2 regions of the Cellulosimicrobium sp. G4 BAM 1002 genome follow, and region 2 is predicted to be linked to the other one. Evidence: predicted binding sites of a transcription regulator. Region 2 holds the regulator's gene; the other holds the start of a gene.
The links. The regulator Rex, encoded in region 2, represses fermentation and respiration genes when NADH is low (regulators of the CRP and FNR family bind a similar motif). The targets are predictions, from matches to a motif close to CTTGTGAANNNNTTCACAAG.
Positions count from the first base shown of each region.

Region 1: a site for Rex is predicted at 5,454-5,473, ahead of pflB (formate C-acetyltransferase). Genes of this name have one in related genera too.

Region 1 is NZ_CP182109.1:2,168,928-2,179,424, forward strand. It holds gene ACMXGY_RS09755 (GuaB1 family IMP dehydrogenase-related protein) at 1-1,313, opposite strand, end outside; gene dxs (1-deoxy-D-xylulose-5-phosphate synthase) at 1,518-3,440, shown strand; gene ACMXGY_RS09765 (HAD family hydrolase) at 3,524-4,183, shown strand; gene ACMXGY_RS09770 (carboxylate-amine ligase) at 4,248-5,345, opposite strand; gene pflB (formate C-acetyltransferase) at 5,687-7,993, shown strand; partial or broken gene pflA (pyruvate formate-lyase-activating protein) at 8,005-8,944, shown strand; partial or broken gene ACMXGY_RS09785 (GrpB family protein) at 9,037-9,630, shown strand; gene ACMXGY_RS09790 (DEAD/DEAH box helicase) at 9,600-10,497, shown strand, end outside.
Region 2 is NZ_CP182109.1:1,153,945-1,164,441, reverse strand. It holds gene ccsB (c-type cytochrome biogenesis protein CcsB) at 1-1,015, opposite strand, end outside; gene resB (cytochrome c biogenesis protein ResB) at 1,012-2,814, opposite strand; gene ACMXGY_RS05250 (cytochrome c biogenesis CcdA family protein) at 2,814-3,578, opposite strand; gene ACMXGY_RS05245 (TlpA family protein disulfide reductase) at 3,683-4,324, opposite strand; gene ACMXGY_RS05240 (histidine phosphatase family protein) at 4,452-5,123, opposite strand; gene ACMXGY_RS05235 (MarR family winged helix-turn-helix transcriptional regulator) at 5,196-5,723, opposite strand; gene ACMXGY_RS05230 (YceI family protein) at 5,895-6,446, shown strand; gene ACMXGY_RS05225 (redox-sensing transcriptional repressor Rex) at 6,646-7,317, opposite strand; gene ACMXGY_RS05220 (glutaredoxin family protein) at 7,376-7,669, opposite strand; gene ACMXGY_RS05215 (HAD family hydrolase) at 7,719-8,582, shown strand; gene ACMXGY_RS05210 (30S ribosomal protein bS22) at 9,445-9,543, opposite strand; gene ACMXGY_RS05205 (acetoin utilization protein AcuC) at 9,759-10,497, opposite strand, start outside.

The DNA.
Region 1 (10,497 bases), 1.0 Mb from region 2:
TCGAGCAGGTCCTCGACGCCCGGCCGGTGCGGGTCGAGGAACATTCGCCCGGAGCTGATGCCCTCCTCGTAGAGCGCCTTGCGGGCGCGGTCGAACGGCGACCCGCCGGCGTTCCTCGCCGCGACGGCGCGCGCCGAGGCCATCCCGAAGCTCTCCTTGTAGAGGCGCCCGGTGCCGTCGTCGTGCAGGTCGCCCGGGGACTCGTAGGTGCCGGCGAACCAGGAGCCGATCATGACCTGGGACGCGCCCGCGGCGAGCGCGAGGGCGACGTCGCGGGGGTGGCGCACCCCGCCGTCGGCCCACACGTGCTTGCCGAGCTCGCGCGCCGCCGCGGCGCACTCGAGGACCGCGGAGAACTGCGGGCGCCCGACGGCGGTCATCATGCGCGTCGTGCACATCGCGCCCGGGCCCACGCCGACCTTGACGATGTCCGCGCCGGCGGCGACGAGGTCGCGCACGCCGTCGGCCGTCACGACGTTGCCCGCGACCACGGGGACGTCCGGGCCGACGGACCGCACCGCGTCGAGCGCCTGGAGCATCTTGGTCTGGTGCCCGTGCGCGGTGTCCACGACGAGCACGTCGACGCCCGCCGCGAGCAGCTCCTTCGCCTTGGCCGCGACGTCGCCGTTGATCCCGACGGCGGCCCCGACCCGCAGGCGGCCCTGGCCGTCGAGCGCGGGGGAGTACACCGAGGAGCGGAGCGCGCCCTTGCGCGTGAGGACGCCGAGCAGCGAGCCGTCGCGCGTGACCGGCGCGACCTTGAGGCGGGCGCCGTGGAGCTGGTCGAACGCGGCCTCGAGCCCGGACCGGCCGCCGTCGAGAACGGACGCGTCGAGGACGAGCGGGTCGGTCGTCATGACCTGGTGCACCTGGGTGAAACGGTCGACGTCGGCGCAGTCGGCCTCCGTGACGACGCCGACCGGGCGGCCGGCGTCGACGACCACCGCGGCGCCGTGCGCGCGCTTGCCGATGAGCGTCAGGGCAGTGTGCACGGTGTCGTGGGGGCCCACGACGACGGGTGTCTCGATGACCGGGTCCTTGGACTTCACGTCCGCGACGACGTCGGCGACGACGTCGGTGGGCACGTCCTGCGGGATGATCGCGATGCCGCCCCGGCGCGAGATCGTCTCGGCCATGCGCCGGCCGGCGACGGCGGTCATGTTGGCCACGACGAGCGGGATCGTCGTGCCCGTGCCGTCGTCGGTCGAGAGGTCGACGTCGAAGCGCGACGCGACCTCGGAGCGCGACGGGACGAGGAACACGTCGCCGTAGGTGAGGTCGGTCGCGGGGGACTGTCCGGGCAGGAAGCGCATGGCTCCATCCTACGAGGTCGTGCCGATCCATTGTCCGCAGAGCGGAATGACGATTCCATCGTCGGGCGATGCGTGCGGCTGCCGCCGGAGTGTGCGTCAATGGCGTGAAGGTCCCGTCGCCCCGCGCACCGTTGCGCGGGTCACCCGCCCGGAGCGCCTAGAGTTGCTCGGGCTGGTCGCACGGGAACGGAACGGGAGCACTGCATGAGCCTGCTGAGCACGATCACCTCGCCGGAGGACGTGCAACGGCTGACACCGGGGCAGGCACGACAGCTCGCCGCCGAGATCCGCACGTTCCTCGTCGACTCCGTCTCGCGCACCGGCGGGCACCTCGGGCCGAACCTCGGAGTCGTCGAGCTCACGCTCGCGATGCACCGGGTGTTCTCCTCGCCCACGGACACGTTCGTGTTCGACACGGGCCACCAGTCCTACGTGCACAAGCTGCTCACGGGCCGCCAGGACTTCTCGGCGCTGCGCAAGAAGGACGGCCTGTCGGGCTACCCGTCGCGCGCCGAGTCCGAGCACGACGTCGTCGAGAACTCCCACGCGTCGACCGCGCTGTCCTGGGGCGACGGGATCGCGAAGGCGAACGTCGTGCGCGGGCTCACCGACCGGCACGTCGTCGCGGTCATCGGTGACGGCGCCCTGACGGGCGGCATGGCCTGGGAGGCGCTCAACAACATCGCCGAGTCCCAGGACCGACGCCTCGTCATCATCGTCAACGACAACGGGCGCTCGTACTCGCCGACCATCGGCGGCCTCGCGCACCACCTGTCGACGCTGCGCACGACGCACGGCTACGAGAGCTTCCTGCAGTGGGGCAAGCGCACGCTCTCCCGGTCGGGCGCTCCCGGGCGGTTCGCGTACGAGTGGCTGCACGGCCTGAAGAAGGGCCTCAAGGACGTCGTCGCGCCGCAGGGAATGTTCGAGGACCTCGGCATCAAGTACGTCGGCCCGGTCGACGGCCACGACATCGAGGCGATGGAGCACGCGCTGCGCCGGGCCAAGGCGTACGGCGCGCCCGTCATCGTGCACGCCATCACGGAGAAGGGCCGCGGGTACACGCCCGCCGAGCAGGACGTCGCGGACCGCTTCCACGCCGTCGGCAAGATCCACCCCGAGACCGGGCTGCCCGTCGCGCCGTCGCGCTTCGGCTGGACGAGCGTCTTCGCCGACGAGATCGTGCAGATCGGCCGTCGCCGGTCCGACGTCGTCGCGATCACCGCGGCCATGCTCGAACCCGTGGGGCTCAAGCCGTTCGCGCAGGCGTTCCCCGAGCGGACGTTCGACGTCGGCATCGCGGAGCAGCACGCCGCGACGTCGGCCGCCGGCATGGCGTTCGCCGGCCTGCACCCCGTCGTCGCCGTGTACGCGACGTTCCTCAACCGCGCGTTCGACCAGGTCCTCATGGACGTCGCGCTCCACAAGGCGGGCGTGACGTTCGTGCTCGACCGCGCCGGCATCACCGGTGACGACGGCGCGAGCCACAACGGCATGTGGGACATGGCGATGCTGCGCATCGTGCCCGGCCTGCGCCTCGCCGCGCCGCGTGACGAGGCCACGCTGCGCGCCGCGCTGCGTGAGGCCGTGGACGTCGACGACGCCCCGACCGTCGTGCGCTACCCCAAGGGCGCGCTCTCGGACGCGCTGCCCGCCGTCGACACCGTCGACGGCGTGGACCTGCTCGCCGTCCCGGCCGGGTCGACGCAGGCCGGAGCGGCGTCGGGCGCCGCGGCCCCGACCCGTCGCCGGGTGCTCCTCGTCGGCGCCGGGTCGATGGCGCGCGTGGCCCTGGGTGCGGCCGAGTCCCTGACGGCGCACGGCGTGGACGTGACCGTCGCGTCGCCCACGTGGGTCCTGCCCGTGCCCAGCGCGCTCGTCAAGCTCGCGGGGGAGCACGACCTCGTCGTGAGCGTCGAGGACGGAGTCGCGGACGGCGGGACGGGATCGCTCCTCGCGCAGCGCTCGCTCGAGTCGGGCGTGCGGACGCCCGTGCACGCGCTCGGCCTGCCCGCGCAGTTCCTCGACCACGCGACGCGCGACCAGGTCGCCTCGGCCTACCGCCTCACGGCGGCCGACGTCGCGCGCGACGTCCTCGACGCGCTCGCGGCCCTCGCGCGCGACTGACGGCCGCGCGACCGACGCCGGCACGGCGAGGCCGGCCTGGTACGCCGGCGCACCAGGCCGACGCGCGGGGTAGGGTCCGGCGCGTGATCTGGCTCCTCGACCTCGACAACACGCTCGTCGGCCGGGACGACGCGTTCGCCGCCTGGGCGCGCAGCGCCGTCGCCGACGCGGGCGGCGACGCTGCCGACGTCGCCGCGATCGTCTCCGCCGACGAGGGCGGCCACGCCCCGAAGCGGGACGTGGCGCGCGTGATCGTCGACCGGCTCGGGTGGGCCGCCGACCTGGACGCCGTCGTCGCGCGGTTCCGCCTCGGCATCCTCCAGCACGTCCAGGCCTATCCGGGCGTGCTCGCCGCGCTCGACGGGCTCCGTGCCGCCGGTGACCGCGTCGTCGTCGTGACGAACGGCACGTCCGCCCAGCAGCGCGGCAAGATCGCGCGCTGCGGCGTCGAGCCGCACGTGGACGCCGTCGTCGTGTCCGACGAGGAGGGCGTCGCCAAGCCGGACCCGCGGCTCCTCGAGATCGCCCTGGAGCGGGTCGGCGCGACCGACGTCGATCGGCAGCAGGTGTGGATGGTCGGCGACGCCGCCCATCTCGACGTCGCCGCGGGACGGGCGGCGGGCGTGCGCACGGCCTGGGTCTCGCACGGGCGCGCCTGGACGGACGGTGACGGGCTCGAGGTCACGGCTGCCACGACGGTGCACGCGCTCGTGCTCGCGTCGTCGGCACCCGCTACGGTCTGACCGGACGGACCGTGGCGGACCCGCGCCCGGTCCGTCCGGGGCGGACGAGCGGGGGAGCCGTCTTTCAGGAGTGCGTGACCTCGACGGCGCGCTCGACGACGGCCCGCAGGTCGCCCCCGCCGTCGGCGTGCCAGGCACGCTGACGTGCGGCACCTGTGCCGCCCGCCCAGAGCCGGCCGAGCAGCTCGGTGACCGCGTCGAGGTCGCCCGCGTCGACGAGTGCGTCGCGCACGTGCGCGACGAGCTGGCCGACGACGTCGTGCGCGGGCGCCGGGCGCCAGGTGAGCGGGGAGACGAGGTCCTCGGCGAGGCCCGAGCGGCCGGCGCGCCACGACGCCGTGCGCAGGATCTCGGGGCGCAGCTCAGGTCCCGGCGTGCCGTCCGCGGCCTGGCGGGCGGCCGTCTCGACGAGCCCCCGGCTGAGCGCCGCGACGAGGGTCGCCGTGTCCGGGTCGAGGCACACGTCGGCGACGCGGATCTCGACCGTCGGGTAGCGCGACGACAGGCGGGCGTCGAAGTAGACCATGTTCTCGTCGAGGATCGTGCCGGTCGCCACGAGGCCGTCGACCGCCTCGTGGTACGCCTCGGGCGACCCGAAGGCCCGGGTCGGGCCCGACGTCGGCCAGCGCGACCAGACCTGGGACCGGAAGCTCGCGTACCCGCTGTCCTGGCCCTGCCAGAACGGGGAGTTCGTGCTCAGCGCGAGCAGCGTCGACAGCCAGGGCCCGATGCGGTCGAGGACCGCGACGCCCTCCGCGTCGTCCGCGACGGCGACGTGCACGTGGCACCCGCTCGTGAGCTGCTCGCGTGCCGTGAGGCCGAAGGCCGCGCGCGCCTCGAGGTAGCGCAGGCGCGAGACGGTGGTGCCCTCGAACGGCAGGGGAGAGGTCGACAGCGCGGCGACGCGCGCTCCGACCCGGTCGGCGGCCTCCTGGGCGCGCCGGCGGCCGTCGCGGATCTCCGTCGCGAGGTCGTCGAGCTCGCGCCGCGGATGGGTCGCGGTCTCGAGCTGCTCCTCCATGAACTCCGACTCGAGCGAGCCGGTCCCGCCGCCCTTGTCGTCCGTGCCCGACGCCTCGAGCGCCTCGGCCGCCCGGGCGACCGGGTGGCCGTCCTCCCCGACGAGCAGGAACTCTTCCTCGACCCCTACGGTGCGCTTCACCCGGGCAGTCTCACACGGATGCCGTCGGCACGTCCGGTGAGCGTGTGACGAGCGTCCGTGTCCTGCGTCACGGCCGCGCGCAGCCTGCGCGATCGAGGGTCGGACAGCCTTGTGAAGGTCATCACAAGACCGGGGCACGATCGCGGGCAAGGGGCCGGGAAACCGCAGGATCCCGCCGTTCCTGGAGGGTCCCGCCCGGCTCGGGACCTAGGTCCCCGGAGGGCCCGGAACCCCTCCGCGAGGGGCGTCGGGTCCCTAGCCTGGAGGTGGCGAAGGAACCCGTCGGGAGACGGGAGCCGGCCGACGCGCGGACCCGCGCGCCAGGTTCGAGGGAGGTCCAGATGACCAGCGTTTCCGAGGCACCCGGCACGACGAGCGGCGGCACCCGCGCCGCGGAGGGCGACACGGCCGACACCGCACGCGTGCCCGCGTGGGAGGGCTTCGTCGACGGCCCGTGGCGCGACCACGTGGACGTCCGCGACTTCATCCAGCGCAACTACCGCCCGTACACGGGCGACGCCTCGTTCCTCGCCGGGCCCACGGAGCGCACGACCGGGATCTGGTCGACGCTGTCGGCGATGTTCCCCGAGGAGCGGGAGATGGGGATCTACGACGTCGACCCGCACACGCCGGCCGGGATCACCGCCCACGCCCCCGGGTACATCGACAAGGCGCACGAGGTCATCGTCGGCCTGCAGACCGACGCCCCGCTCAAGCGCGCGATCATGCCGAACGGCGGCTGGCGCATGGTCGAGGGTGCTCTGCAGACCTACGGCTACGAGGTCGACGAGACCCTCAAGAAGGTCTTCACCGAGTACCGCAAGACGCACAACCAGGGCGTGTTCGACGTCTACCCGCCCAACGTGCGCGCTGCCCGCAGCTCGCACATCATCACCGGCCTGCCCGACGCCTACGGCCGCGGCCGGATCATCGGCGACTACCGCCGCGTCGCGCTCTACGGCGTCGACGCGCTGGTCGCCGCTAAGAAGCTCGACAAGCTCGAGCTGGACACGCAGCCGTTCAGCGAGAAGGTCGTGCGCGAGCGCGAGGAGCACGCGGAGCAGATCCGCGCGCTCGGCGAGCTCAAGGACATGGCGGCCGAGTACGGCTACGACATCTCCGGTCCGGCGACGACGGCCCGCGAGGCCGTGCAGTGGCTCTACTTCGCCTACCTCGCCGCGGTGAAGGAGCAGAACGGCGCCGCGATGTCGCTCGGGCGCACGTCGACGTTCCTCGACGTCTTCATCGACCGCGACCTCGAGGCCGGCCGGATCACGGAGTCGCAGGCGCAGGAGATCGTCGACGACTTCGTCATCAAGCTGCGCATCGTCCGGTTCCTGCGCACGCCCGAGTACGACGCGCTGTTCTCCGGCGACCCGACGTGGGTCACCGAGACGATCGGCGGCATGGGCGAGGACGGGCGGCCCCTCGTCACGAAGAACTCGTTCCGCTTCCTCCAGACGCTGTACAACCTCGGCCCGGCCCCCGAGCCGAACATGACGGTGTTCTGGAGCCCGGAGCTGCCGCAGGGCTTCAAGGACTTCTGCGCGCAGGTGTCGATCGACACGTCGGCCGTGCAGTACGAGTCCGACGAGCTCATCCGCTCCGCCTGGGGCGACGACGCGGCGATCGCGTGCTGCGTGTCCCCGATGCGGGTCGGCAAGCAGATGCAGTTCTTCGGCGCCCGTGTGAACCTCGCCAAGACCCTGCTCTACGCGATCAACGGCGGGCGCGACGAGATCTCGGGCAAGCAGGTCTCCCCGGTGGCGGCGCCCGTCGAGGGCGACGTCCTCGACTTCGACGACGTCATGGCCAAGTTCGACGCGACGATGGACTGGCTCGCCGCGACCTACGTCGAGGCGCTCAACTGCATCCACTGGTCGCACGACAAGTACGCGTACGAGCGCCTCGAGATGGCGCTGCACGACAAGGACGTGCTGCGGACCATGGCGTGCGGCATCGCGGGCCTGTCCGTCGCGGCCGACTCGCTGTCCGCGATCAAGCACGCGAAGGTCTCCGTGGTGCGCGACGAGCGCGGTCTCGTCGTCGACTACGTCACCGAGGGCGAGTACCCGACGTACGGCAACGACGACGACCGGGCCGACGCGATCGCCGTCGACCTCGTCGAGCGGTTCATGGCGAAGGTGCGCACGCACCCGACCTACCGCGACGCGGTGCCTACCCAGTCGGTCCTGACCATCACGTCGAACGTCGTGTACGGCAAGGCGACGGGCAACACGCCCGACGGCCGTCGGGCGGGCGAGCCGTTCGCGCCGGGCGCGAACCCGATGAACGGCCGCGACACGCACGGCATGCTCGCCTCGGCGCTCTCCGTGGCCAAGCTCCCGTACGACGAGGCGCAGGACGGCATCTCGCTCACCAACACCGTGGTGCCGAGCGGCCTCGGACGCACGAAGGACGAGCAGGTCACGAACCTCGCCGGCCTCCTCGACGCCTACGTGGGGTCGAACGGCTACCACATGAACGTCAACGTGCTGAACCGCGAGACGCTCCTGGACGCCATGGACCACCCCGAGAACTACCCGCAGCTGACGATCCGCGTGTCCGGGTACGCGGTGAACTTCGTCCGCCTCACGCGCGAGCAGCAGCTCGACGTGCTCTCGCGCACCTTCCACGGCGCGCTCTGAGGAGATCCCTGATGACCGTCACCCTTCCCGGCCCCGGCGTCCTGCCCGACGACGCGACGCACCTCGACGTGCCGGGGGACCCCGCGCCGTCAGGTGCCGCGGCGGGTCATGCGCGCCGCGCGGGCGCGGGCCTGGACGGGCTGGCGGTCGCGGACGTGGACCGGGCCGACAAGCTCGCGGCGATGCGCGCGGGCGAGCTCGGCTCGGTCCACTCCTGGGAGCTCGTCACGGCCGTGGACGGGCCGGGGACCCGCCTCACGGTGTTCCTCAACGGGTGCCCGCTGCGGTGCCTGTACTGCCACAACCCCGACACGTTCGCCATGAAGGACGGCAGGCCCGTCACGGCGGACGAGCTCCTCGGGCGCGTCAAGCGTTACCTGCCGGTGTTCCGTGCCACCCACGGAGGGCTCACGCTCTCGGGGGGCGAGGTGCTCATGCAGCCCGCGTTCGCCGCGCGCGTGCTGCGCGGCGCGAAGGCGATGGGCGTGCACACCACGCTCGACACCTCGGGCTTCCTCGGCGCGAACGCGACCGACGCCATGCTCGACGACACCGACCTCGTGCTGCTCGACGTGAAGTCCGGCGACCCGGACACGTACAGGAAGGTCACGAGCCGCGACCTCGAGCCGACCCTGCGGTTCGGCCGGCGGATCGCCGAGCGAGGGCTCGTCGGGCCGGCGCCGGTCGTGTGGGTCCGGTTCGTGCTCGTGCCGGGCCTCACCGACGACGTGGAGAACGTCGAGAAGGTCGCCGCGTACGCCGCGTCCCTGAACGAGATCCGCCCGGGCACGGTGGGCCCGCGTCGAGGTGCTGCCGTTCCACCAGATGGGCCGCGACAAGTGGGACGCGCTCGGGCGCACCTACGAGCTCGAGGACACCCCCGCACCCTCGCCCGAGCTCACCGAGCGCGTGCGCGACCAGTTCCGCGCGCACGGCCTCCTCACGTACTAAGGAGCATCCGCCCTCCCCCGAGGAGAGGGACGGGCGACGGTCGGTTCGGGGGCCGTAAAGTTCCTTGGGTGCCGGCCGCGACCCTTGACGCCCATGACCCTCGATGGCGCGCGATCGGCGTGCGGTGGACCGAGCGCGTCGCCGAGGCGCTGAGCGATCTCGACGACCGCGACGGCACGGACCCGGTGGTGGAGCACATCGGGTCCACCGCGGTGCCCGGGCTCGCGGCGAAGCGGATCATCGACCTGCAGGTGCGCGTGTCGCCGCTGCCCGCGGAGGCCGCGCTGCTGGAGGTGCTCGGCCCCCTCGGGTTCTCGATCGCACGGGGCTCGCGTCCGGACTCCCCGGGCGTGTACCGCGACATCCCGCGACCGGGCGCCGACCCGGACCCGTCCCGGTACCGCAAGAGGCTCCTCACGCACCCCGGGAACGACGGCGAGCCGCCCGTCATCCTGCACGTCCGCCTTCTCGGGTCGCCGTTCGCCGAGTACGTGGTCGCCTTCCGCGACTGGCTGCGCGCCCAGCCCGCCGAGGCGGCCGCCTACGAGGCGACGAAGCGCGGTCTCGCCGCACGTCACGCCGACGCCGACGACTATGACGACTACACGCGCGACAAGACGGCGTTCCTCGACGGGGCGCAGCCGCGGATGGAGCGATGGCTCGCGTCGCGCGACGCCGCGACGTGAACGACGACGGGCCGCCCGTGCCCGACGTGCGAGGTGCGCGCGACGTCGTCGCCCAGGCCGACGAGCTCACCGGCCTGCTCGCGGCGCTCGCGGCGGCGCCGACCGCAGCACGCGAGCAGGTCCGCGCCGCGTTCGGCGAGAGCCGCGAGGAGAAGGTCCTCGCGCGGCTCGACACCGTCGGCGTCGGCGCTCTGCGCGACGTCACGCGCGAACGGCTGCGGCTCGGGGCGCTCGCGGACGCCGGGGTCGGCACGGTGGGTGAGGTCGCCCGCCTCGGGCGCGTCGGCCTCGAGAAGGTGCCCGGCATCGGGCCGCAGACCGCGACGCACCTGATCGCGGCGGCGGAGCAGGTCGCGCGCGCCGTCCGGGAGAGCCTGCGCTTCCGCATCGACCTCACCCCGACCGACCCCGTCGCGACCGCGCTCGTGCAGGCGCTGCACACGCTCGACCAGGCCGACGCCGTCGTCGCCCGGTACGGGGACCAGGTGCGGCACGCTCTCGCCGCGCACGCGCGCGTCCGCGACGACGCCCGGGCCGTGACGAGCGGAGCCCGCCGGTTCTTCGCGTGGGGCGAGCGCCGACGTCGTGCGTTCGCCGCCCTGGCCGCGCTCGCGGGACTGCTGCAGGAGGCGCGCGCGTCCGGCCTCGTCGAGGAGGCCGGGCGGATCACCGCTCTGCTCGACGAGCCGGCGCGCCCGTACGACGCCTGGCAGGACTTCCGGCGTCGCTCCGCGGCGTACTACGCGCTGCTCGACGGCGTCGCCCCCACCGGACGGGATCTCGCCGCCGCCGAGGGCCACCTCCCGACGGAGCTCGTCGACCGGGTCCAGTCGCAGGCGCTCGACGAGACGCGCCTGCGCGTCTCGT
Region 2 (10,497 bases):
TGAACAGCAGGTTCACGCCGGTGAAGTTGAACAGCACGCACGCGTACCCGACGATCACGAAGTACGCCGCCCGGCGGCCGGACCAGCCGCGGGTCGTGCGCGCGTGCAGGTACGCCGCGTACACGATCCAGACGACGAAGCTCCAGACCTCCTTGGGGTCCCAGCCCCAGTAGCGGCCCCACGCGTGCTCGGCCCAGATCGCGCCGCCGATGATGGTGAACGTCCACAGCACGAACGCGACCGCGTTGAGGCGGAAGCTCAGGGCCTCGAGCTGCTGGGGGCCCGGCGTCGAGTCGAGCCAGCGCCAGCCGCGCGCCCCGAGGAAGGCGTTGCCGCCGTCGCGCGAGTCGCGCAGGAGCTGCAGCACCGACGTGACGAACGCGACCGTGAAGATGCCCGTCGCGATGATCGCGACACCGACGTGGATGACCAGCCAGTACGACTGGAGCGCCGGCTGCACGCCCGTCGCGGCGACGAAGAACGCGTTCTGCGCGAGCACGAGGAACAGCACCGCGAGCCCGGTGACGAACGACCCGAGGAAGCGCACGTCACGCTTGAGCGAGACGCCGAGGAACACCGCGAGCGCGACGAACGCGCCGACGAGCGTGAACTCGTACATGTTGGCCCACGGCGTGCGGCCGGCGGCGATGCCGCGCGTGACGATCGCGGCCAGGAGCAGCCCCGTCCCGAGCCACGTCACCGAGATGCCGATGTTCGCCGCCTTGCGCGACGGCGCGGCGACGGTCGGACCGTCGGCGGAGCCGTCTGTCCCGGCGGGCGGCGCGTCCGGGCCGTAGGGCGACCCCGACGTCGTCGCCGCCGGTGCTCCTCCCGCCGCGGCGAGCACCTCGGCGCGGTCGGTCTCGCGGGCGGCCTCGACCGCGCGGTCGGCCTCGCGCTCGTCGTCACGACGGCCCGCGAGCCGTGCAAGGTCGATCGCGAACGCGACGAGCGCGACGGTCAGCGCGGTCGCGGCGGCCCAGACCAGGTCCTGGCTCAGCTCGGCAACGGTCATCGGTCAGCCTTTCGTGCGCGGTCCCGCGCGGTCTGGTTCGTCGTGCGGGAGGTGAGGTCGCCCTCACCTGATGGTGTCACGCCCGGGAGCGCGGCGAGAAGCCGGTCCACCTCGCCCTGCAGCCCGGCGTCGTCCCCGCGGGCGAGCCCCGCGACGGCGACGACGGTGCGCTCGCGCGGTGCGCCGTCGGCCGCGGCCGCCTCGCCGGTCGGGGCGACCTCCTCGCGCCACGCGCGCACCCACACGCGCCGGCGCGGCGTGAAGAGCGAGACGGCCAGGCCCGAGAGCGCGCCGAGCGCGAAGACGAGCACCCACGTCAGCGACGGGTCGTGGCGCAGGTCGAGCGCGACGTAGCGCGGGAGCGACTCGAACGAGATCGTGCCCAGACCGTCCGGCAGGTCGACGGTCTCGCCGGGCGCGACGAGCAGCTTGACGCGCTCGCCCTGCTCGTCGACCGAGGCGGTGAGGTCGTCCGTGTCGAGCCGGTAGACGTTCTGCGGCAGGCCCTCGTCCAGCCCGAGGTCGCCCCGGTAGACCTCGAGGACGAGCATCGGGTTGATCGGCTGCGGGTAGACCGACGTCGCGGTCGTGCCGTCCTCGCTCAGCTCCGCGGTCGGCAGGAAGTAGCCGACCAGGCCGATCTGGTCGAGCCCCGCCGACACGTCCGGGACCTTGATGACGCCCCGCGACGTGTACATCGTGTCCTCGGGCAGGAACGGCACGCGTCCGGCGAAGGCGACCTCGCCGTCGGCGTCACGCACGGTCACCTCGGGGGCGAAGCCGTTGCCCTGGAGGTAGATCTTCGCGCCGCCCGCGGTGAGCGGGTGGTTGACCTTGATCGTCTCCTCGTGCGCCTCGCCGCCGGGGTCGCGCACCGTGACGCTCGCGGTGAAGTCCCGCGACTGCGCGAACGCGACCGCGTCCGCCGCGAACTCCGCCTCGAACGCGTCCAGCGTCATCGAGAACGGCACGAGCGACGACGGCCGGAACCACGCGCCGTTCTCGAACGTGTCGTAGTCCACGACGGCGTTCGCGAACCCGCGGCCCTCGGTGACGATCGCCTGGCCGCGGTAGTGCAGGAGCTGGCCCGTCGCGACGGCGACCAGCAACCCGACGAGCGACAGGTGGAACAGGAGGTTCCCCGACTCGCGCACGTACCCGCGCTCGGCGGACACCGTCCGGGCCGCCGGGCGGGCCGCGGCGCGGCCTCGCGCGGGCGTCATGTCCTCGGACCCCGTGTCCACACGGAACGTCGGGAGCCACCGCAGCCGACCCCGCAGGTGGGAGCCCGCGGCGGCCACGACCTCGTCGGGCGTCGCGTCCGTGACCGCGCGCGCCTGCGCGGGGAACCGGTCGAACCGGCGCGGGGTGCGCGGCGGGCGGGCGCGCACCGAGCGCAGGTGGGCCGCCGTCCGCGGCAGGATGCAGCCGACGAGCGAGACGAACAGCAGGAGGTAGATCGCGGAGAACCAGACCGACGTGTACACGTCGAAGAAGCCGAGGCGGTCGAGCCACTCGCCCGTCGTCGGGTTCTCCTGCAGGTAGCGCAGCACGGCCGCCGGATCCTGCGGGCGCTGCGGCAGCACCGAGCCGGGCACCGCCGCGACGGCGAGCAGCATGAGCAGCATGAGCGCGACGCGCATGCTCGTGAGCTGGCGCCACGTCCAGCGCAGGGTGCCGCGCCAGCCGAGGGTCGGGACCTGCGGGGGCCTCGTGCCGGTGGGCGCGTCGAACGCGTCGTCGATCCCCTCGGGCCGGTATCTCTGCGCCGTCGTCGTCTGCTCCGTCTCGTCGCTCATCACACCACCGTCACGAATCCGCCGATCCAGCCCTGCAGCGACGTCGTCCACGTCGTCCACAGGCCCGTCACCAGCGCGAGGCCGATGAGCACGAGCAGCCCGCCGCCGACGCGCATCACGGCGAGCCGGTGCCGGCGCAGGAAGCCGAGCATGCGCTGCGAGCTCTGCAGCCCGAGCGCGATGAGCAGGAACGGGACCCCGAGGCCGATGCAGTACGCGATGCCGAGGACCGCGCCGCGTCCCGCCGACGCCTCGCTCAGCGAGAGCGCCTGGACGGCGACGAGCGTCGGCCCGAGGCAAGGCGTCCAGCCGAGGCCGAACACGATCCCGAGCAGCGGCGCACCCCACAGGCCCGCCTGCGGGCTGAGGTGCAGCCGGCGCTCGCGCTGGAGGAACGGCACCGCGCCCATGAACGCGAAGCCCATGAGGATCACGACCACGCCCAGCACGCGCGTGATGACGTCCTCCCAGCGCACGAGGTGCACCCCGACGGCACCGGCGGCGAACATCAGCGCGACGAACACGAGCGTGAACCCCGCGACGAACAGGCCGACCCCGGCGAGGACCCGGCCCCGGCTCGGGGCGGCGGTCTGGGTGCGCGTCGCCGTCGTGCCGGACGTGCCCCGCGAGCCGCGCCCGCCCCCCGCGTTCGCGGCGGCCATCCCGCTCACGTACCCCACGTAGCCGGGCACGAGGGGGAGCACGCACGGCGACGCGAAGGACACGAGCCCGGCGAGCACCGCGACGGGCAGTGCGAGCAGCATCGAACCGCTGAAGACGGTCGTGGCGAACGTGTCGCCGACGCTCGTCGCGGCGACCGCGGGGACGACGGCCGGGACGGCAGCGAGGGACGGGAGGACGGGCACGGTCAGCCGGCCGCCTCGTCCTCGGCCAGCACGTCGTCGACGAGCGCGGTGAGCGTCGAGCCCTCCGCGAGCCCGATGACGCGCGCCGCGACGCGGCCCTCGCGGTCGAGCACGACCGTCGACGGGACCGCCTGGAGCGGCACGGTGCCGGACAGGGTCGCGACGACCTCGCCGCTGCGGTCGTCGATCGACGGGTACGGGACCTCGAAGCGGCGCTGGAACGCCTGGGCGGCGCCGGCCTCGTCGGTCGTGTTGATGCCGAGGACCTGCACGCCGTCGTCGGCACGGTCGTTCGCGAGCGCCACGAGGTCGGGCGCCTCGGCGCGGCACGGCGCGCACGCCGCGTACCAGGTGTTGAGCACGACGACGTCGCCGAGCCACGCGCCCGTGTCGACGGCCTCGCCCTCGTAGTCGGTGCCCGTCAGCGTGACCGCGTCCCCGCGGTCGTCGGCGTCCCAGGTCCGCACGGACCCGTCACCGGACACGTACCCCTGCCCGACGACGTCGGTCGTGGCGCCGGAGTCCTGGGCGCACGCGGACAGGGTGAGCGCGGTCAGCGCGACCGCGGCGGCGGCGAACCCGCGACGGGCGGGTACCCGGGGAGGCGCGGGGCGCGCGCGTCGCGCGCGAGGCCAGGCGGTCACGACGGCATCACGGGACGCACCCTGCCCGCAGTTCCTGGGCGCCACCTGGGAGACGTGACGGCCGTCACGCGCAATCCGGGCGGTTCGGGCGCTGCGTCTCGGAGCGAGCCGTCCGGCATGACCGATCTCACGCTCCGGAGACGGTCGCGGCCCCCGGGAGGAGGTCGGCGACCGGCTCGGTGTAGTGGAGACCGACGAGGCGCTCGTCCTCGAAGTGCAGCGACGTGAGGGACGCGAGGGAGCACTCTCGCTTGCGCGGGTCGTGCCACAGGCGGCGGTTCTCGTAGCCCAGCCGCGTGAGCCACACCGGCAGCTGGTGGCTCACGAGGAGCGCCTCGTGCCCGGCTGCCTTCTCGCGCGCGTCGACGACGGCAGCCTGCATGCGGGCCACCTGCTCGACGTACGGCTCGCCCCACGACGGCCGGAACGGGTTCCACAGGAAGCGCCAGTGCTGCGGGTGGCGCAGGGAGCCGTCGCCCACGCCGAAGGTCATGCCTTCGAAGTGGTTCGCCGCCTCGATGAGGCGGTCGTCGGTGCCGAGCTCGAGGCCGAAGGCCTCTGCGGCGGGGGCCGCCGTCTCCTGGGCACGCTGGAGCGGGGAGGCCGTGACGACGACGAGGTCCGCCCGGGGCCGCGAGGTCCCGTCCGGGCCGGGCTCGCCCGCGAGGTGGGCGGCGACACGGCGGGCCATCTCGTGGCCGCGCTCCGAGAGGTGGTAGCCGGAGATCCGTCCGTAGAGGACGCCGTCAGGGTTGTGGACCTCGCCGTGGCGCAGGAGGTGGACGATGGTGGAGACCATGGGCACCAGTGTCCCGCACTCCGCGCGGCAGCACCGCACCCGGACGGCGAGCCGACCGGGGACCTCCCGCGGTCAGGCCTCCCGATCCTGCTTGCACGCCTCGGCGACGACGGCCATCGCCTCGCCGAGCGCCTGGAACTGCTCGGGAGTCAGCACGTCGACCATGTACCGGCGGACGGCCGCGACGTGGGTCGGCGCGGAGGCGACGAGGACGCGGTAGCCCTCGGCCGTCATCTCGCAGTTGACGCCGCGCCGGTCGCCCGTGCTCGCCGAGCGACGCACGAGCCCGCGCGCCTCCATGCGCGCGACGGTGTGGGTCACCCGGCTCCGCGAGCGCGCGAGCCCGTCGGCGAGGGCGGACATGCGCAGCGTGCGGTCAGGGCTCTCCGAGAGGCGCACCAGCAGCTCGTACTCGTTGAGGGACACCGCGGACCGCTCCTCGTGGTCCCGGCCGAGCGCCTCGATGAACCGCACGGTGCCGTCGAGGTAGGCACGCCACAGGCGCTGCTGATCGGCGTCGAGCCACCGGGGCTCGGCGCCGGTCACGAGATCCGTGGCGGGGCGTCCGGTCGCCGACGTCTCGACGTCGTTGCTGGTCATGAGGTCCTCGGGCGGTGCATAGGGTCCTGTCGTTCGGTTGACGGGGCGTCATGGGCATTCTTCCATCCTGCTGGGAATAGATGGCGCGACCGCGTATGTTGATACCGCCGTACGAAGTTGAACCTTCAACCAGTTTGCGTCCCGCAGGGACCACGACCTCCAGGAGCACCCATGGCCACGTCGCTGCCCGCCGGCCTCACGACCGGAACCTACGCCCTCGACGCGTCGCACTCGCACGCGGCGTTCACCGTCCGTCACGCCGGCATCTCCAAGGTGCGCGGGACGCTCGCCATCACGAACGGCTCGATCACGGTCGGCGACGACCTCGAGTCGACGTCCGTGACCGCCGAGCTCGACGCCGCCTCGGTCAGCACCGGTGACGAGAACCGCGACAACCACCTGCGCAGCGCGGACTTCTGGGACGCAGAGAACAAGCCGACGTGGACGTTCACGTCGACGAGCATCACGGGCGACGGCGACGACTACGTCGTCGTGGGCGACCTGACCATCAACGGCGTGACCAAGCCCGTCGAGCTCGAGACCGAGTTCGCCGGCACCGCGACCGACCCGTTCGGCAACCCGCGCGCCGGGTTCGAGGCCTCGACCGAGATCTCCCGCAAGGAGTTCGGCCTCACCTGGAACGCCGCCCTCGAGACCGGCGGCGTGCTCGTCGGCGACAAGATCAAGATCTCGCTCGACGTCTCGGCCATCAAGCAGGCCTGACGCCGAGCCCGGCCCCCAGCCGGGCAACCGTCGCCCCCCCCCCCCCCCGGCAGGGGCGCCGCCCGAGAGGCCGCGTGCATGAGCACGCGGCCTCTCGCCGTACCCACACCTCCGCAGAGCGGTGCGCCGGCAGGTGACGAGACCGGCGTGCCCGCGTCGGGCCCACCAGAGGACTGGGCAGGCGCCTACCGCGCGCGACTTACTCCCGGGCCTCGGCGAGGGCCCGTGCCTGCGAGTGGAACGCGAGGATCTGCAGCTCGCTGCCGACGTCCACGCCGCGCACGTCCACGTCCGGCGGGACCTGCAGCGCGCGCGGCGCGAAGTTGAGGATCTCCCGCACGCCCGCCGCGACGACGCGGTCCGCGACGGTCTGCGCGTGCGCGGCGGGAGTCGCGAGGACCACGATCGTCACCTTCTCGCGCTCCACGACCTCCTCGAGCGAGTCCACGTGCTCCACGACGATCCCGGCGGCCCGCGTCCCGACGACGTCCGCCGACGCGTCGAGGAGCGCCGCGACGTGGAACCCCCGCTGCTCGTACCCCGAGTAGTTCGCGAGCGCGTGCCCGAGGTTGCCGATGCCGACGATGGCGATCCGGTGCTCGTCCACCAGCCCGAGCGCCTCGGTGATGTACTGCGCGAGCGAGTCCACGTCGTAGCCCACGCCACGGGTGCCGAACGACCCGAGGAACGACAGGTCCTTGCGCAGCTGCGCCGGGCCCACGCCCGACAGCTCCGCGAGCTCGACCGACGACGTCGTCGTCACGCCGCGCGCCACGAGGTCCCGCAACGCCCGGAGGTACGACGGGAGCCGCGCCACCGTCGCGCTGGGGATACCCGGCGCCGTCACCTCACCGACAACCTGCTCAGCCACCGTCACCACCGTTGTCCTGGGACCGTCCTCGTCGACGGTCGCTCCTCGTTCGTGCCGATCATCCCAGGTCGGCGCGTGCGCCCGAAATCCTGCCCACGGCGCGTGCGAGCCGACGCGCGTCCACGCGCCAGAAGCCCTGCTGGACCCCCCGGACCGTCACCACCGGGACGTACTCGCCGTACTGCTCGCGCACCGCCGGATCCGTCGCCGGGTCGTCCAGGTCGACCTCCGCCCAGGCGACCCCCGCCTCGGCGCACACTGCCTCGACGACGACCCGGGCGTCGTCGCACAGGTGGCACCCCTGCCTGCCGTACAGGAGGACGGGCGGGGTCGGCTGCTCCGGGGTGCTCACGTCCCCAGGGTACGAGGGCACGGTGGTACGACGGCATAGAGTGGAGGGCATGGCGACGTCGAGCGGTCCGGGCCCCTCCCGGACCCCCGGGACGCACCGCGCCACCCAGGACGCGCCAGCCCCCGCGCACCGCACCGCCGCGTTCTTCGACGTCGACAACACGATCATCCGCGGCGCGTCGTCGTTCCACCTCGCGCGCGCCCTGTACCAGCGGGAGTTCTTCTCGACCGGCGACCTCGTGCGCTTCGCCGTCCACCAGGCGCGCTACCTCCTCTTCGGCGAGAACAAGCAGCAGATCGACCGCATCCGCTCCCGCGCCCTCGCGCTCATCGCCGGCCGCTCCGTCGCCGAGGTCACCGCCATCGGCGAGGAGGTCTACGACACGGTCCTCTCCCTGCGCATCTACCCCGGCACGCGCCGGCTCATCGACGAGCATCTCGCCGCAGGGCACCAGGTGTGGCTCGTCTCCGCGACCCCGGTCGAGATCGGTGAGCTCATCGCACGCCGCCTCGGCGCGACCGGCGCGCTCGGGACCGTCGCCGAGCACGAGGACGGGTTCTACTCCGGGCGGCTCGTCGGCGACATGATGCACGGGCGCGCGAAGGCGGCCGGCGTGCGAGCGCTCGCCGAGCGCGAGGACCTCGACCTCGAGGGGTCGTACGCCTACGGCGACTCGCTCAACGACGTGACGATGATGGAGGCCGTCGGGCATCCCTGCCCGATCAACCCCGACGCCCGGCTGCGCCGTCACGCGCAGGACGTCGGCTGGCCCATCCGCGAGTTCCGTGGCCGGCGGCGTCGCGTCGCCCGCAGCAGCATGCGCACCGCGAGCTGGGCCGGCGCCGCGTGGGCCGCGGCACTCGTCCTGCGGTCGGTACGGCGCGCCGTCGACCGCCGGATCTCCCGCCTCTGACCGCACCTCCGCCGAGGGAGAACCCCGGTCGCGCGGGGGGTCGAACCGTGGTCGGCCGAGGTAGAACCGTGGTCGCGCGAGGTAGAACCGTGGTCCGCCGAGGTAGAACCGTGGTCATGTCGGACGGCGCTTGGTCGGGTTGGGTGTCGGGGTGGGTGGGGGCGCCGCGTCTACCATCCGCCGCTCGTTCCTCGCGGCTCCCGCCAGGCCCGACCACGACGCGGCGCCCCCACCCACCCCTCCCGGCGTCGTCCCACCCCGGTCGGTGCTCACCCGGGCGACCGCCCCCCGGGTGCTGCGCCGAGCATGTCGTTGCGGCTCGTCCTGAGCACGTGACGGGCGAGAAGCGCATGCTCGACGGGCCGTGACCGCATGGTCGCCACGAACGCGGGCCGCACCGCCTCGGCTGGCAAAGCCCCACGCCCTCCGTCGCCGTCGCCACTGACGCGACCACGGTTCTACTTCGGCGACCACGGTTCTACCTCGACGGACCTGGTTCTACTTCGTGCGACCACGGTTCTACCTCGGCGGGTCCGGGACCAGTCGTCCGCCTGGGTGGGGTGGTGGCTGAGCGGGTGGGGCGGCGTCGGATGCGAAGGGCGTCAAGGCCGCGCTCCCAAGACCCCCGCCCGACGGACCACGGTGACGGCGCGGACAGCCCGAGCACCGACGCCGCCCCGCACGCGAACCCGACCACGAGACCGCCCAACCCAGCCCGAGCACCGACGCCGCCCCGCACGCGGACCCGACGATGCGGGCTAGAGACGCACGCGGCGCGAAAGTGCCGGAGACGGGGCGAGCCCGGTCCCTCGAGGAGGGGCCGGGCTCGCGGTCGTCGTGCGCGTTCAGGACGCGCGCGACGTCACTTCTTGTTACGACGCTGGTGACGCGTCTTGCGAAGCAGCTTGCGGTGCTTCTTCTTGGCCATGCGCTTGCGGCGCTTCTTGATGACGGAGCCCATACGGTCCTCGCAATGCTCGAGCGGCGTGTCGGTCGGCGACCGGTCGACCGGCCGCGTGTGGTCCACGGTTGATCGGGGCGCCCGGCGTCCACGAGGGCGCTCGAGCCGACCAACACGAGAGAAATCCGCCCCCTAGACTACCCGCTCGCGCCCGTGCCCCGTGACGCAGGGTGCGGGAACCAGCGTGAACTGCCGCTCGCTGACCGCGTCAGGCGTCAGTCGAAGTGCGGGTCGAGCCCGAGGAGGGGGAAGACCGCACGTCGGGTGGCGACGACAGCGCGGTCCACGTCGTCGTCCGGGTCGAACCCGTCGCGCCAGCGACGCACGTCGACGGGCGGCCCGAACTCGAGCGGCGCGTCGAAGCCCGCCACCTCGGCGACGCGCGCACGCCAGTTCTCGGGAAGGTGCGTGCCCGCGGTCACGGGCCGGTGCACGACCTCCCCCACGACGGCCGACCACACGAGCGGGACGACGCGTGCGATCGCGTACCCGCCCCCTCCGAGCGCGAGCCAGCGCCCGCCCGTGAGCTCGTGCGCCAGCGCGTGCACCTGCGCCAGCGCGGTGCGCTGCGCGTCGACCGACACGTCGAGGTCGGACAGCGGGTCGTCGCCGTGCGCGTCGCAGCCGTGCTGGGTGACGAGGACGTCGGGCCGGAAGGCGCGCAGCACGGGCGGCACGACGGCGTCGACGGCGCGCAGCCAGCGAGCGCCGTCGGTGCGACGCGGCAGGGCGACGTTGACCGCCGACCCCTCCGCGTGCGGGCCGCCGACGTCCGTCGGGTGCCCGGTCCCGGGGAACAGCGTCGCGCCGCTCTGGTGCACGGAGACCGTCAGCACGCGCGGGTCGTCCCAGAACATCTCCTCGACGCCGTCCCCGTGGTGCGCGTCGAGGTCCACGTACGCGACCCGCTCGACGCCGTCGTCCAGCAGGCGCCGGATCGCGACCGCGGCGTCG